Regions from separate parts of the Dorea sp. BIOML-A1 genome, predicted to be linked through region 2. Evidence: a T-box and tRNA genes for the amino acid it is inferred to sense, from the RefSeq annotation. Region 2 holds a T-box; the other holds one or more tRNA genes.
What was found. The T-box of region 2 lies ahead of leuS (leucine--tRNA ligase). A T-box ahead of a tRNA ligase gene usually reads a tRNA of that ligase, here a tRNA-Leu.
Positions count from the first base shown of each region.

Region 1: it has a tRNA-Leu gene. The T-box ahead of leuS (leucine--tRNA ligase) is inferred to sense a tRNA for this amino acid. The anticodon was not compared.

Region 1 is NZ_WWSA01000006.1:19,771-28,082, reverse strand. It holds gene sdaAA (L-serine ammonia-lyase, iron-sulfur-dependent, subunit alpha) at 1-21, opposite strand, end outside; gene sdaAB (L-serine ammonia-lyase, iron-sulfur-dependent subunit beta) at 42-713, opposite strand; gene GT508_RS04120 (DUF4317 domain-containing protein) at 950-2,068, shown strand; tRNA gene GT508_RS04115 (tRNA-Leu) at 2,156-2,238, shown strand; gene GT508_RS04110 (putative ABC transporter permease) at 2,296-3,102, opposite strand; gene GT508_RS04105 (hypothetical protein) at 3,300-4,229, shown strand; gene GT508_RS04100 (bifunctional metallophosphatase/5'-nucleotidase) at 4,279-6,228, opposite strand; tRNA gene GT508_RS04095 (tRNA-Leu) at 6,352-6,432, opposite strand; tRNA gene GT508_RS04090 (tRNA-Lys) at 6,485-6,557, opposite strand; tRNA gene GT508_RS04085 (tRNA-Gln) at 6,566-6,637, opposite strand; tRNA gene GT508_RS04080 (tRNA-His) at 6,653-6,726, opposite strand; tRNA gene GT508_RS04075 (tRNA-Arg) at 6,792-6,865, opposite strand; tRNA gene GT508_RS04070 (tRNA-Gly) at 6,904-6,974, opposite strand; tRNA gene GT508_RS04065 (tRNA-Pro) at 6,983-7,057, opposite strand; gene GT508_RS04060 (metallophosphoesterase family protein) at 7,216-7,701, opposite strand; gene rdgB (RdgB/HAM1 family non-canonical purine NTP pyrophosphatase) at 7,758-8,312, opposite strand, start outside.
Region 2 is NZ_WWSA01000007.1:82,407-90,718, reverse strand. It holds gene leuS (leucine--tRNA ligase) at 1-2,425, opposite strand, end outside; T-box leader at 2,516-2,757, opposite strand; gene GT508_RS04825 (hypothetical protein) at 3,023-3,445, shown strand; gene GT508_RS04820 (CapA family protein) at 3,574-4,842, shown strand; gene GT508_RS04815 (AEC family transporter) at 4,940-5,875, opposite strand; gene GT508_RS04810 (CvpA family protein) at 5,923-7,578, opposite strand; gene GT508_RS04805 (TrkH family potassium uptake protein) at 7,678-8,312, opposite strand, start outside.

The DNA of each region.
Region 1 (8,312 bases), on a different contig from region 2:
TTCCATTGACTGATATGACATATCTTCTTTTCCTCCATTATCTATACCGATCCGTTCGGATCAAGAAATTTCACACGGATAATTCCCGGCTTGCTCTCCAGTTCATCGATCGCACTCTGCGGAATCACCTGATCTGTCTCTACAACCATAACAGCCGTTCCGCCACGCTTGTCACGGAATACCTGCATGGTCGCCACATTGATCTCAGCTTTACTGAGTGCAGCGGCCACCTCCATGATCCGTCCCGGCTCATCCACATTCCGGATGATCAGTGTACAGCTCTCTCCACTGAAATTTACATCAATCCCATCCAATTTACAGACACAGATGCGTCCGCCTCCGATGGAATGTGCCTGGATCTTCATCTGCGGCACACCTTCTGCTTCCATAATAATCTGAGCAGTATTCGGATGTGCACCCTTAATGTTCTTGTTCTTCATTACAAAATCCATCCCCATGTCTTTTGCAACTTCGTAACTGTCCGGTATGCGCATATCATCCGGCATCATCCCCAATAAACCGGCAATCAATGCCCTGTCCGTTCCATGTCCCTTTCCTGTTGCGGCAAACGAGCCATGCAAGATAACCTCCGCCTTCTCCGGCTGACGGCCGAATAACTGTCTTGCCACCATACCGATCCTGACTGCCCCTGCTGTATGCGAGCTGGATGGACCTACCATTACCGGTCCTAAAATGTCGAATATATTTCCCATATTCTTTTCCCTTTCTTTTTTACTATAACTATCCCCTTCCCCATCTTTTTCAAGTGTCGGATAGTTACGTATTTTGGTATATTCTATTTACTATTATACGTTCCCATCTCATCTTTTACAATGGTCAAAGATTGTTTTTTCCTCTCTGATATGCTAACATTTTATAACGCAGGACCGGATATCTGATATAGAAGCTTTAAGGTATCCTCCCAGCCTATGATAAGGAAGTGTATAGCATGAATAAAAAAGAAGTTCTGGAGATCCGCAGACAGTTTTCTCCTGAAAACTGTGCCATCACACGCATCTGCGGATGTTATGTGGATCACGAAAAAGAGAAAAAAATGGAAATGAAAAAAGCCTTCTTATCTTTACCCGAAGAAGAGGCTTTCAAATATTTTGACATCTTCAAACACACCCTTTCCGGAACAATCGGAAAGAACCTCATCAATATGGAATTCCCGCTCGACCAGGAATTGAATGGCGGCACACAGGAATTTCTTATGAGATTAAAGAACAGTAAACTTCAGGATGACCTTCTTCTGGAGGAATTCTATGATAAGGTCGTGGAAAGTTATGAATACGGCGAAAACTACTACATCATCCTGATCCATGCCGTATACGATGTTCCCGGTAAGACCAAAGATGGTCTGGAGATGGAGGACGCCTCCGATACCGTATATGAGCACATCCTCTGCAGCATCTGTCCGGTCAATCTTACGAAAGCCGGACTTACTTACAATGCACAGACAAATAACATTGAAGACCGTATCCGCGACTGGTTCGTAGAAGCTCCGGTCAAAGGATTTTTATTCCCTGCATTCCAGGATCGTGCAACAGACGTACATAATGTCCTTTATTACACAAAGAAACCAGAAGAATTACAGCCATATTTCGTAGAACACGTCCTTGGAAGCACTACTCCACTGACTGCCGGTGATCAGAAAACAACCTTCCAGGTAATCGTAAGTGATACCCTAGGCGAAGACAGTGACTACGAAGTGGTCCGTAACATCCATGATAATTTAAATGAGATGATCGAACAGACCAAAGAAGAACCGGAACCGCTGGAATTATCCAAAACTGATGTCAGAAAGCTCCTGACACGCAGCGGAGTTGCCGAAGAGAAGCTGGAATCATTCGATGATGAATTCGATGAGACCGTCGGCATACACGGAACCCTGCTCGCATCCAACATCGCCAGTGCTAAGACTTTCCAGATTGAGACACCGGATGTGGTAGTTAAGGTTAATCCGGAACGAGCCGACCTGGTAGAGACGCGTGATATCGATGGACGCCGCTGTCTGGTAATTGCGATCGATGATCATCTGGAAGTAAACGGGATCGAAATCCATTAGATTTGAAGAAAAAATTAAAAAAATTTCAATTTTTCACAAAAAATGTTTGCATTTTCCGTCAGACTATGATAAGATACTTTTTGTCAAGCGGAAATGGCGGAATGGCAGACGCGCTAGATTCAGGTTCTAGTGGGAGCAATCCTGTGAGGGTTCAAGTCCCTTTTTCCGCATGAAAAAACCTTGAAGATTTGTTCTTCAAGGTTTTTTATTTTTTCTGAATTATGATTTTATTTACTTCTTTTTATGCGCTCCCGCAGTTCCTCAAATATCTCCTTATGCTGCCCGACCTGCATCTTCGGGAATGCCTTCACAAGACGCTCACCAACTTTTGTACGGTTCTCTGCCATCTCTTCGTATTTCGCTTTTAATTCCTCTATACGAGCTTTCTTCTCCTCCCTGAATTCCATACCTTCCATTACATTCTCATAGATATTCTCGCCGACCTTATCAGACAGTTCCTTCAGCTCGGCTGCAATCTTCTCCATTGCTTCCAGTCTGCGGTTCATCTTAAGGATACCGGAAGCTGTTACATACAGATCCGCAAGAAGTCCGACCGCCAGACATGCCATAACTACAATTCCCAGAACGAGCGGAATCATCGTCAGCACTTTGTAGATCAGCGGATGGATAATCTTCACGATCAGGACGCAGAACACTCCCCAGATCAGCGAAAACAACACACATACATATCCACCAATATTCAATGGCTGTTCCGAATAATCCCACCATTTATTATGAAAGATCTTCTCCAGCAAAAATCCGGTAATCCCTTCGATCACAGTCACAAGTATGGTAGAACTGATATACAGCAACACCAGGTTATTCTCAACCGGCGTCAGAAACTGTACTACAACACCAACCCCTATTCCATATACCGGACAGATCGGTCCATTCAAAAATCCACGGTTTACAAACTTGCCCTGTTTTGCTGCTGCATATGCGACCTCCGTGCACCATCCCAGGAATCCATATACAAAAAATGATAATGCGAAATAATATAACTCTGTCAAATATCCTCTCTCCTTCTTTGTCATTATATTAATAAATTTTATTATACGTGATTCCACTTTATTTCTCAACAAACTTCTTTTTCAGATCTGTTAAGCTTTTATTTCATATAATACAAATCTAAATTTTTTCTTACAACTTCGTGAATATTCTGTGACCACTCTTGAGAGTTTTTTTCAAACATTATAAAATAGAAGATGGGTATAAATAGGAGGGATTAACAATGAGTTTAAATAACAAGAAAAAAACACCAACTGCTTCTGATGTTTTTGACGATGATTTCGAAGTGATCTACGAAGGTGATCTTCCGGACATCTCTATCGATGATGACGATGATGATGATTACCGTGATGTATTATCCGGATTATCCGATATTGATCATACCGATTATATCAGAAAAAATGATTATGACAGATTAACAAAAAAATTAAAGGATAAAAACAGGAAAATTTCCAGAAAAAGCAGGAATCAAAAAGGAAAAGCTAATTTCTTTGATACCAGCTATTATGATGAGGATTTCCTTGATGAGTTAGATGATGAGCTTTATGATGATGACATTGCCATGGATGATGATTATGATGATTCCCGCAATGGTCGTAAAAAAGAGAAAAACCGCCGAAAAAAACGTGGGGTTAAAATTCCAAATGTCGCAAAACCGGTTGCAAAAACCGCAAAAACGGGAGGAAAAATCTTATTCAAATTTATCAATTTTCTGTTAAGAATGGGAACGCTGCTATTGATCGCATGGATCATTTATCTTTTGGGACTGCATTTCCTGACAAATGTAGGTCCTTTTGGTAACATTATTTCCCGTCTGACAGCTGCAGATCAGGAACTGATCGCCTATCTTGCGGTTGCCGGAGTATTATTGCTTTATGAGATTATTATCTTTTTCTGTGTTCTCGGCGGAAGCAGGAAGCAGGGCCGTGATGGAAATACCATCGATAACGGCCGGGGGCTTACATCCTTTATCATTATCGCAGCCGGCTCTTATCTGTCTGCTGTGTTTGCAAGTCTCATTCCGCAGATTCCTGCCGCACTCCAGGGAATCCAGAGTGCATTGACTGTTTACGGAAGTTTAAAGAATACATTACTTCCAATCTGTGCCGCAGGAGTTGTAAGCTGTATAATCCGGAAATTTATTATAAAATAGTCAAAAAACACCGAGGCAGAATTGAATGCCCGGTGTTTTTTCATTTCTTTTATTTTTTCTTTTTAACACGGATTTTTCTGATCAACTTTCGTATCAGCCAGATAATCACTATAATCAGAAAAAGAAGTCCCGCACAGATTCCCACGATCATTCCGGCAAATTTATTCGGATGTTTTAACAGATCTGCAATATTCCTGCTGTCTTCCACTACTTTCCGCCCGTGTGTCGTACTATAGTAATCAGAAACATTTGCTATTCCGTCTCCGTCTGTGTCTTCAAACGACTGCATATATCTTGCAATTGCCACCCATGCCTTTAATTCTGTCTTGCCGTCTGTAATTGCCTCATCTTCCAGATTCTTTATCAGTTTACCATTCTTATCCTTCGGTTCAATCTTTAATAATCCATATGATACATCCGTGACAGAGCCCAACATCTGTCCTGTATACAGATCTGTCACAACCTTGTATAATTTATCATCCTGTATCTCTTCTCTCTTCCCGTCTTTGGTCAGATAGCAGTCTGTTACTTTATTCAGAATCATGCGATGCGGATTATAAGTAAAGTTCATTCCACTGCAATATAATCTTGCAGTCGTCATATAATCAGAAACAGACGCATCTACTTCTGCTACCAGCTTTAATTCTTTTCCGGTTAAATATGCAGTGATCAGTGGATAACCGGCAAGACCGTCTTTACCGATCCCCAGTGAGAAAGAATTATAAACCTTTTCTACCGTAATATCACCTTTTGTGTATGTGTCACGCACCGTTCCACTTGGCACAACCGCCACATCTACCGGCCTGCCGTCATATCCTTCGGAATTTTCCACCGCATACACATAGGCGTCAGATATAATGTCTCCCAGATTCAGTTCTTCATGCTTTGTTTCCATTTCCCCAAGGCTGTTGAACTTAATATCATTTTCTGCAAGTACCTGATCTTTTGTATAACCGAAATTTACCAGATAATTGGTATCAACAGTATCCATAAATTTATCAATCTGCTTTTGGGCTGCCTGATCAGATTTTACATTCTTTGTTACCGGAATCAATTTATAAGTATTCATTTTCCAGCGTTTATCTTTCTTCTGGGTCATGGAAATGCTTCCAAGATTTCTACCGTATTCCCCACAGGATACGATATAAGTATTCCCATGTCTGATTGGCTGGTCTAATTGCGTATGTGTATGCCCGCTGATGATCAGATCAATATCTGGTACTTCTTTCGCCAGAGTCTCGTCTTCTGATACTTTCTCATCTTCCCATGTCCCACTGTGGGAAACGCATGCGATCATATCGACATCTTCTTTTTTCTTAATCTCTTCTACTGTATTTTTTGCTGATTCCACAGGATCCTTAAACTCAAGTTCACAGGTAGGTGCACATTCTAATGCATCTTTCCCGAATACCCCAAGAACCGCTATCTTTACACCGCCTTTTTGAATAACCACATAATCCTTTACTCCATATGTCTCAAATGCGGATTCTATCTGTTTCTGCCCTTTGCTTAATCCTTCTTTTTCCATGGCATCCCAGTCTACATTACACACTACAAGCTTCGGAACTGTCTCCCCAGAATTCTTTGCAGTCTTCAGCATATCTGCAAGTCCGCCGGAACGGTAATCAAATTCATGATTGCCAAATGTCGTAACATCACAGCCCAGATATCCAAGCATCCTAAGTTCTGCCGCTTCTGTTGTGTACACTGTCTGGATCAGGGTTCCCATGGAAAAATCTCCTCCGTCCAGGATAAGTGTATCCGGATTTTCTTTCTTCTTTTCATCGATCAATGTTTTGATCCTTGCAAAGCCTCCGACCTCTTTTTGTTTCCCATTTACGATCGTAGAATAGCTGTTCAGATGCGAATGTGTGTCATGCGTAAATAATACATCCAGATGTTTTTCCCCATCTGCAGCCTCGGTCTGCACTCCCGTCAGCAGCGGCATGCATAACATTACGATCAAAATCAGCACAATAACTCTTTTTACTCTTCTCATATATTTTTCCTTTCTTTTTTATATAAAGAGAACTACCGGCAGCAGATTCTCCTGTTTACCTTCGTATGCAAAAAATCCCGAAGAACTGCATCATATCATACTGTTCTCGGGATTATCTTTTCATGCGGATGACAGGACTTGAACCTGCACGTCGTGGACACTAGATCCTAAGTCTAGCGCGTCTGCCAATTCCGCCACATCCGCTTAATAAAAACGCAAATCCTTCTTATTCTGAAAGATCTGCGTTTTTAAATACTGAGCGTGCGGGGATTCGAACCCCGGACAACTTGATTAAAAGTCAAGTGCTCTACCACCTGAGCTACACGCCCATAATAAACTGGGCTAGTTGGATTCGAACCAACGAATGCAGGAGTCAAAGTCCTGTGCCTTACCGCTTGGCGATAGCCCAATAATAAAGAAAAAGGGTGGGTAATGGGACTCGAACCCATGATATCCAGAACCACAATCTGGCGCGCTAACCAACTGCACCATACCCACCATATTACTTATCGAACTGTCTTTTGTCCAACTAAGTATCACCGTATTAAATTTTGTGGTTCAAACGAGCCTGGGGGGATTCGAACCCTCGACCTACGGCTTAGAAGGCCGTTGCTCTATCCAGCTGAGCTACAGACTCATATCTCTGACCACACCCAAAACAAATTGTTTCGGGAAAGCGGGTGATGGGAATCGAACCCACGTATCCAGCTTGGAAGGCTGGTGTTCTACCATTGAACTACACCCGCATGACGTATCGGGGTGACAGGATTCGAACCTGCGACCTCCTGGTCCCAAACCAGGCGCTCTAGCCAAGCTGAGCCACACCCCGATGGTGTTGTTTTGTATCACTTTTTGTTACCGCTCCGTGACACAAGACATATTATATATGAGTACCAACTAAATGTCAACAACTTTTTTTATTTTTTTATTTTTTCTTCAAGTAGTCCGGAAACCCTTGAAAATACAAGGATTTTCCGGACTCTCCCTTTACGGATTCAGATATTCCTGTGTAATCTCCATTTTTCCGTTGTCATCAATCTGCATGAGCATATAACTCGGCTTTCTCCCCTGTTGTCTTGGATAACAGAGGCTTCCCGGGTTCAACGTAATCAGATCTTTTTCTTTTTCATAAAACGGCCGGTGTGTATGCCCATACATTGCAATGTCGGCACCACGCCCTCTTGCCTCCTGTTTCAGTCGTTCTTCTCCCATAGATACATAATATCCATGTCCGTGTGTAATAAATATATGATAGCCCCCGATCATGAACTCTTCCTCTCCCGGAAGACCGGAAAAAAAGTCATTATTTCCACGCACCATATGTACCGGGCAGTCCGCAACTGCCGGAATATAATCCTCATCGCCTTCTACGTCGCCGAGATGTATCAACATATCCAGCGGCTGTTCTTTTTCTATCACACGGTCAAAATTCCTGTGTGCCCCATGCGTATCACTTATGATCAGTATCTTCATATTCTCTTATCCTAACTATTCTTCTGTCTGCTTCTTTTGTCTGTTTCTTTTGAATTCTATCTCTGTTCCAGGATTTTACGGATTTTTTTCAATCCTTCCCCTCTGTGACTCAGTTCGTTCTTCTTTTCCGGCGATAGTTCCGCACTGGTACATCCGCATTCCGGAAGAAAGAAGATCGGATCATAGCCGAATCCATTCTCTCCTGCAATCTTATGTCCAATAATTCCTTCCATCGTTCCTCTGACTACTTCACAGCAACCATCCGGCATAGCTGCTGCAATCGCACAGACGAATCTTGCTGTACGCTTTTCATCCGGCACACCGTCCAGACGGTCCAGAAGGGCCTGATTCTTAATATCATACGAAGTATCTTCTCCCATATATCTCGCAGAATAGATTCCCGGTTCTTTATTCAGATAATCAATCTCCAGGCCGGAATCATCTGCCAGAACGACTGCATGTGCATACTCCGGCATCTCATGTGCGATCTTTGCAATCTCTGTTGCTTTGATCATCGCATTTTCTTCAAATGTCATTCCATCCTCTATCACGTCTGCTTTGATTCCTGCTTCTTTCTGAGAAAGGATCTCCACTCCCAGATCACTTAAGAT
Region 2 (8,312 bases):
TCATCACAATATTAATGATCTTCTTCGGAACATAGATCTCTTTGATCACATTTCCTGTCAGCTTATCAGCAATTGCTTCTTTACCTGCTGCAAGTGCTTCTTCTTTTGATGCATCTGCTGAGATTTCAATAACTGCTTTTGTCTTTCCGTTGATCTGTACCGGAACTTTGATCTCATCATCTTTCATGGCGTGCTCATCATATTTTGGCCATCCGGCTTTGAATACGCTCTCTGTGTGTCCCAGTTCTTCCCACAGTTCTTCCGCAACATGTGGCGCGAATGGAGACAGGAGTACTGCCATTGTAGACAATGTCTCTTTATCGATTCCGCCCTCTTTCTTGGCAATCTCGATCAGTTTGTTATTGTGTTCCATGAATGCTGAGATTACCGTATTCAGGCTGAAGCTTTCCAGACGTGTTGTTACATCGTATATCAGTTTATGACGCTCTTTGATCATCTCTTTTGTAGCTGTAATGTCTGCATCTTTGCTGTCCATAACAAGGTTCCATACACGTTTCAGGAAACGGTTTACTCCGTCGATTCCTCTGTCATCCCACTCAGCATCTAACTCCGGTGGTCCAACGAAGAGTTCATACATTCTTAAAGAGTCACATCCATAGTCTCTTACCAGATCGTCCGGTGATACGACATTTCCTTTTGACTTACTCATCTTGATACCATTCTTACCAGTGATCATTCCCTGATTGAACAGTTTGTGGAATGGCTCATCAAAATCTACTACCCCGATATCATATAAGAACTTGGTGTAGAAACGTGAGTACAGAAGGTGAAGAACTGCATGTTCTACTCCTCCGATATACATATCTACAGGAAGCATCTCATCTGCTTTTTCTCTTGATACCAATTCTTTATCATTGTGGTTATCTACGTAACGCAGGAAGTACCATGAAGATCCTGCCCACTGCGGCATTGTGTTTGTCTCTCTCTTCGCATCAGCTCCACACTGAGGGCACTTGCAGTTTACCCACTCATCAATTGCTGCAAGCGGGGATTCTCCCGTTCCTGTAGGTTCGTAAGATTCTACTTCCGGCAGACGGAGTGGAAGTTCTTCTTCCGGCACCGGTACATTTCCACATTTCGGACAATGTACGATTGGGATTGGCTCTCCCCAGTATCTCTGACGCGAGAATACCCAGTCACGCAGTTTGAAGTTTACTGTTGCGCGTCCGATTCCACGCTCTTCGATCATATGCGGAGCTTCTTTCTTCAGTACAGAAGATTCCTGTCCATTCCATTCTCCGGAATTGATCATTGTTCCGACAGCGTCTGTGTAAGCCTCTGTCATATTCTCAATCTCTTTTCCGTCTTTTGCAATTACCTGGATGATCGGAATATTGAACTTTGTAGCAAATTCAAAGTCACGGTCATCATGAGCCGGTACACACATAATTGCTCCTGTACCATAGTCAGCAAGTACATAATCAGACAGCCAGATTGGAACTTTCGCCCCGTTGATTGGATTGATTGCATAGCTACCTGTGAATACACCTGTCTTTTCCTTATCCTGCATACGATCTACATTCGACTTCATAGAAGCATCATAAATGTACTGTTCTACTGCTTCTCTTGTCTCGTCATTTGCAAGGCTCTTAGCCAGTTCATGCTCCGGTGCCAGAACCATAAATGTTGCTCCGTATAAAGTATCCGGTCTTGTTGTGTAAACAGTAATCTTCTCGTCTCTTCCTTCTACAGGGAAATCAACCTCTGCTCCGTAAGACTTTCCAATCCAGTCAGCCTGCATCTTCTTAACCTTCTCCGGCCAGTCCAGCTTATCCAGATCATTCAACAGTCTGTCTGCGTATTTTGTAATCTTTAACATCCACTGACGAAGGTTCTTCTTTGTAACCTCAGCGCCGCAACGTTCACATTTTCCGCCAACCACTTCTTCGTTAGCAAGTCCTGTCTTACATGAAGGGCACCAGTTGATCGGGAATTCTTTCTCGTATGCAAGTCCTTCTTTGAACATCTTAACAAAGATCCACTGTGTCCATTTGTAGAAGTTCGGATCTGTTGTATTTACTTCTCTGTCCCAGTCATAGAGAGCTGCGATCTCATTGATCTGACGTTTGATATTCTTAATATTGGCAGCTGTTGAGATCTCCGGGTGAACGCCCATCTTAATTGCGTAGTTCTCAGCCGGAAGTCCGAATGCATCCCATCCCATTGGATGAATGATGTAATAGCCCTGCTGTAATTTATAGCGGCTCCATACATCAGAGATTACATATCCTCTCCAGTGACCTACATGAAGTCCATTTCCTGATGGATACGGGAACATATCCAGACAGTAATATTTTTCTTTCTTATTTCCATCTTCATCAAACTGGACGTTTACCGGGTTTTCTTCCCATTTTTCACGCCATTTTTTTTCAATTGCCTTATGATTATAAGGGATCTTTGACATTTTTTTGTCCTCCTGTTTTTATATGGTAACTGATTTTATTACAGGAATACACATCCTATAATAAAAATAAAAAAGCCTGTTCATCTCATTATAAGAGACGAAAAAGGCTTATATTCCGTGGTACCACTCTTCTTCACCCGACATTACCTGCCAGATGCACTCATTTTTCTTCTATAACGGGAAGCACCCGCTTCTGCCTATGTGATCTTCAGTAAATCCGTTCAGCAAAAGGACTCTGAGGTGAGTTGGGAGTCTTCGTCTGCTGTCTCGCACCAACCGACAGTTCTCTTATCAGACACCGGACCCTTAATACTCCTCTTCTGCGTCTTTTCAATATTCTTCATTATTATATGAAGAATGTTAAAATAAGTCAAGACCTGTCTTCAAGAAAGTACAGAAATACCTCGCAGATTCCTCATATTTTTCATCACATGCTTTCAATTATTTTCCTGTCACAAAGTTAACATTTTAGCCAAAAAAATTGTCAGAAAATTCATTTTTTTAGTTGTTCTAACCAGTTTCTTAGTGTATAATAAGGATAAGTAATTACTACTGATACAGATCAGTAAATATGATACATAAAGGAGAGTGTTTACCATGGTTTATTTATTAGCAGGTCCGAAAGGAACAGGAAAAACACAGCAGATGATCGAGCAGGCCAATGAGGCTGCGAAAAAATGCAATGGAAATGTTGTATTTATCAAAAAAACACACCGCGATACAGCAAGTGTAACATTTGATATCCGCACAATTTGTATGGATGATTTCCCGGCAATCACAAACATTGACGAATATATCGGATTTTTATATGGTATGTACAGTTCTAATCACGATATCGAGTATGTATTTATCGATGGTATCTTAAAACACGCTGATATCTCACTGGATAATATTCCGGCATTTATTGACCGCCTGAAACAGGTTTCCAAAGAATGTGAAGTTGAATTCTATGTCAGCATCAGTGCAAACAAAGAGGAACTTGCTGACGTAAATACAGAAGGATGCAAATATCTGAACTAATCTTTCTTATTGAGACAGAATGATCCGACAGTCCATTTTACAAATGGACTGTCGTTTTATGTCACAATAAGATATAAAAAGCAAAAAGGCAGGTCTGACAATCCTGCCATGTACAGGAGAGAAAACGTATGAGCGGAATTAAAGATGCAAAAAAGAAAAGGGCACGCAGAAGGCGCAAGAGACAGATTCAGCGTATCCTGCTGATCATTGCCATGATACTGATCCTGATCGGATTCCTATTCCTGATCCGGGCCGCAGTCCATGCTGTTGTAAACAAATTCACCGGTCCTACTGTCACAACCTCAGCAGACAAAACTGCCGGTTCCCCAAAAAGAAAAAAAACGACTGCAAAAAAAAGCAGCAAAAAAAAGAAATCTTCAAAAAAGAACACTCAAAAAAAGAAGTCTTCCGAAAAAAAGTCTTCTGAAAAAGACACTGTAGAATTAAAAACGGTAACACTCAGTAAAAAGGGAAAGAACAATACGGACAAGCTTTCTCTTACCATCAGCTCAACCGGAGACTGTACTCTTGGAACCGATGAAAGTTTCAACTATTCTACCAGCCTGAATGCGTACTATGAATCACATGGTGCTGATTATTTCTTCCAACATGTCAGATCCGTTTTTAAAAAAGACGACCTGTCCATTGTCAATATGGAAGGAACCCTCACTGACGAGACAGCCCGTGAGGCAAAAACCTTTGCTTTTAAAGCTCCTTCCGAATATGCTTCCATCCTTTCCGGAAGTTCTATTGAAGCAGCCAATCTCGCCAACAACCACAGTCATGATTATGGCGAGAAGAGTTATACCGACACGATTTCCGCACTGGAGGATGCCGGAATTGCTTCCTTCGGTTATAACCGTATCAAGATTTTAAAGATAAAAGGTATAAAAGTCGGTGTCACCGGAATCTATGAACTTGCAGACCATCAAAAACGTGCATCTCAGGTGAAGCAAAATATCAAAGCCCTGAAAAAAGCCGGTGCACAGGTCATCATCGTGAATTTCCACTGGGGAATCGAAAAGCAGTATACACCGGATGAAAACCAGAAGGCTCTCGCACATCTTGCTGTCGATGAAGGTGCGGATCTTGTGATCGGGCACCACCCACATGTGCTTGAAGGTATTGAAGAATATAATGGAAAATACATCTGCTATAGTCTTGGTAATTTCTGCTTTGGCGGCAATTCAACACCAAGTGATACGGACAGCATGATCGTGCAGCAGACATTTACTTTTAATAAAAAAGGAAAATTAACGAAAAGCAGTAAATTAAACATTATCCCTTGTTCTATCTCTTCTTCCAGCGGCTATAACGACTACTGCCCTGTTCCGCTTACCGGAGACGCAAAGCAGCGTGTACTGGACAAGATCTCGCAGTATAGTGAAGGATTATAAGATTATAATATCAACAGATTATCAATATAAAAAGCTTCGCAGGAATATGCATTGCACATACTTGCGAAGCTTTTTTTCTGTCTTATTTTATTTTTTATTATCCAATCAATATCTCATAAATCAGGACCATCAAAGGCATCGTAATGATACAGCATATTACTGACATTACATTGATCACACTGGCGTATCTGGAATCTTTTTCATAAATCTGTGCAAGCTGTGTGACCATTGCTGCTGCCGGGGCTGCAGTTGCGATCAGTACGATCATCAGAATATACTCCGCATCCGGATGTAACCCGGTCCGCTCCAGTCCCGCAAAAGCAATTGCCGCAATTAACGGGAACAGGATCAGCCGAATCATACAGATCAGATACGGACGCTTCTGCCGGAACACCCACCTTAGATCTACATCACCGATCACCATTCCGATCACCATCATGCTCGCCGGACTGATCATATCGCCAAACCCGCTGACACAGCTGTCGATTACTGCCGGAAGACGGATCTCCAGCGCAAAAAGTGCAATTCCTATTATCATTGCGATTACATTCGGATTACACAGAATCTTACGGATATTCAGGTTCTTCTCCTGCCCGATCAGATTTATGCCGTGTGTCCACATCAATATCGTCTGCACCAGAATAAATGCCGTCGTATAAAACACCCATTCCTCGCCCAGTACCGCCGATACCAGCGGAATCACCAGATATCCTGCATTTGTATAAATAATGGATGCCTTCTCTATGCTGTTAAAATGAATTATATATGATAATATTTCCGAACCCACGATCAGGATCACATGCACAATTACCGACATCCCAACCGCGATCATAAGCCCTTTTATCTTGTCGTCCGTCAGTTCAATCTGAAATGCATGTACGACTACACATGGATTGCAGATATACACAACCATATTTGAAATGATCCGGCTGTCTTCCGTCTTAAAAAGTCCGGCTCTGACCACTCCGAATCCAACCGCCATTGTCAGAAACATAGCTATGATCTGTTCCGCAAGAAGTATACTAATCTCCATGACTCTCTCATTTCTTATATCTTTTCGGTAAAATGTATCACCAGCTATTATTCCTGTGCATCTGCCTCTTCTTTATCAGAAGCTGTTTTTTCTTTTGCATCTTTACCGGTATTTAACTTTGTCACTGTATTGACATCCTTATCCTCTTTATACGTTACCGTCACCTGTTCTCCCAGTTCACATCGGATCACATCTATGATATCTGCTACTGATACATCATAGATCGCGTCAGAATTCTCCAACATCAGATAATAATGAGAATTTCCATTCAGAACAGCCTGCGCAATCTTCGTGATCTTTCCGGATACCTCTTCTTCCTTCCGCGTATCCTTTTCCTGTTCTTTCACACCATTTTTCAACAGTAATTCATTATAATTCTCCTGACACTGACTGACACTGTCACCAATTGCAACGATCTGATACTTCTGGACATTAACCATTGCATATTTCTTCACCAGACCGGCATCGTCTTTTAATGCGACAAAATAGGTCGGCTCACCGGCAATATTCAATAAGAGTGGGAATGTTGCCTGATATTTCAGGTTCTGTACCTGTCCTTCTGCCGATGACATGGCTGAAGATTCTGTCGCACCTTCTACTTTGTAGTATTTTGTCTCCATTGTGCGTTGATTTGCCAGAACAAATCCAACATTCGACTGATCTCCGTTAACAGATGTAACTCCGGTATACATCCATACATCATCATTTAATGCCAGATAGTTATAACCATCCGTTGTCTCCAGACAGTCTTTCTGACTCAGTACACTGTTAAAGAAGCCATGTTTCAATGTTCCGTAATAATCGAACAGATTCACCAGCAGGTCTGCGGAATATACACGGTCTACCCACTGTGGTACATTTCCGACATCATAGGTCTTCGTCTTTCCTGTCACTGCATTACATATAACAACTTTTCCAACCGTCTCACCACCGAATAATCCGATGTTAAATTTCTTTACCGGAGCGATCCAGTACGGATCACCATTTTCATCAATTTCAAAACTTAATTCACCGTAAATGTATGTCGGATGTGCAAAACGCAGATGGCGGTAAATATTACGGTTAAAATGATCACTTGTTGTATATTTCATACCCTGTTTCAGTTTTACAAGCTCCGTAGACTGATTTGCCATATTGATCCGGATATACGCCGGAATTCCTTCCCCCTGATTCGTAAACCATTTGATCAGATTTGCGTATTTTAACGGAGTAACACGTACCGGATTCCCCTTGTAGTTAATCTGACTGTAGATGTCATCTGCCTCAAACTGGGATACCATATCTACCATACTGCCCATCTTACGGTCACCGAGAAGTGCTGCCGTATCTTTATCCAGAAGCGGGATCTTGTCAAATGACAGTTCCTCTACATCTTTTGCAAATTCCCCTTCTTTGACCGTCATAAGTTTCTGGTATTTCTTTGCATTTACAACCGGTGAAGACAGCAGTGTTCCAAGCAGGTATACCGCTCCAAGAACCACCACTACTCCAAGAAAAACTTTTACTACTTTATTTTCTTTGATCTCGTACCTGTTCATTTTCTTTCTTCCCAGGTACAAAACTGCCAGTATCACCAAAAAGATCATGATGAAAAACCATGTCTCTGATGAATGAATATTGATAGCCGGAATTGCGGCATAGTAATAGATTCCAGCCATGATCACAACAATGGCTGCGATCATCATTTTGGTTTTACCTTTCATACTTCTCTCCTCTCATGCAAAAAGCCTGCCATTTACGGCTTTTCCTGCATCCTTTTATATATAGAAAATCAGACGGCACTAAAAAAGCCGCCTGTTATTCTAGAATTTTCTGCGCCACGCCGGTGCTGTAAACAGTACCAGGAATGGGAATATCTCCAAACGTCCCGCCAGCATGTCAAAGCATAATATTAATTTTGAGAGCGGTGAAAACCCTGCAAAATTTCCCATCGGTCCGACCTGCGCCATACCCGGTCCGACATTTCCAAGTGTAGTAAGTACTGCACTGAACGTTGTCTCAAAATCAAAATTGTCCAGAGAAACCAGCACAACTGATCCGATCAGAATACCTACATATGCAATAAAATAAATATAAATCGTGCGCAGCACATCTGAACTTACCTTTTTCCCGCCAATGCGTATAATACCCACAGACTTCGGATGAGCCAGCTGCACAATCTCTCTCTTTACACACTTGATTCCGACCAGCAGACGTGACACCTTGATTCCACCGCCGGTGGAAGATGCACAGGCTCCTATTACCGTCAGCATCATAAGCACCGCTTTGGAAAACATCGGCCATTGTGCAAAATCAGCCGTCGAATATCCGGTTGTTGTTATAACCGTAACCACCTGAAAAACCGCATAGCGGAAAGATTTTCCAATCGTCGGATATAACGAATGGATATTGAGCATGATCGCTGCCGTAGCACCTGCAATCAGCAAAATGTATGTCC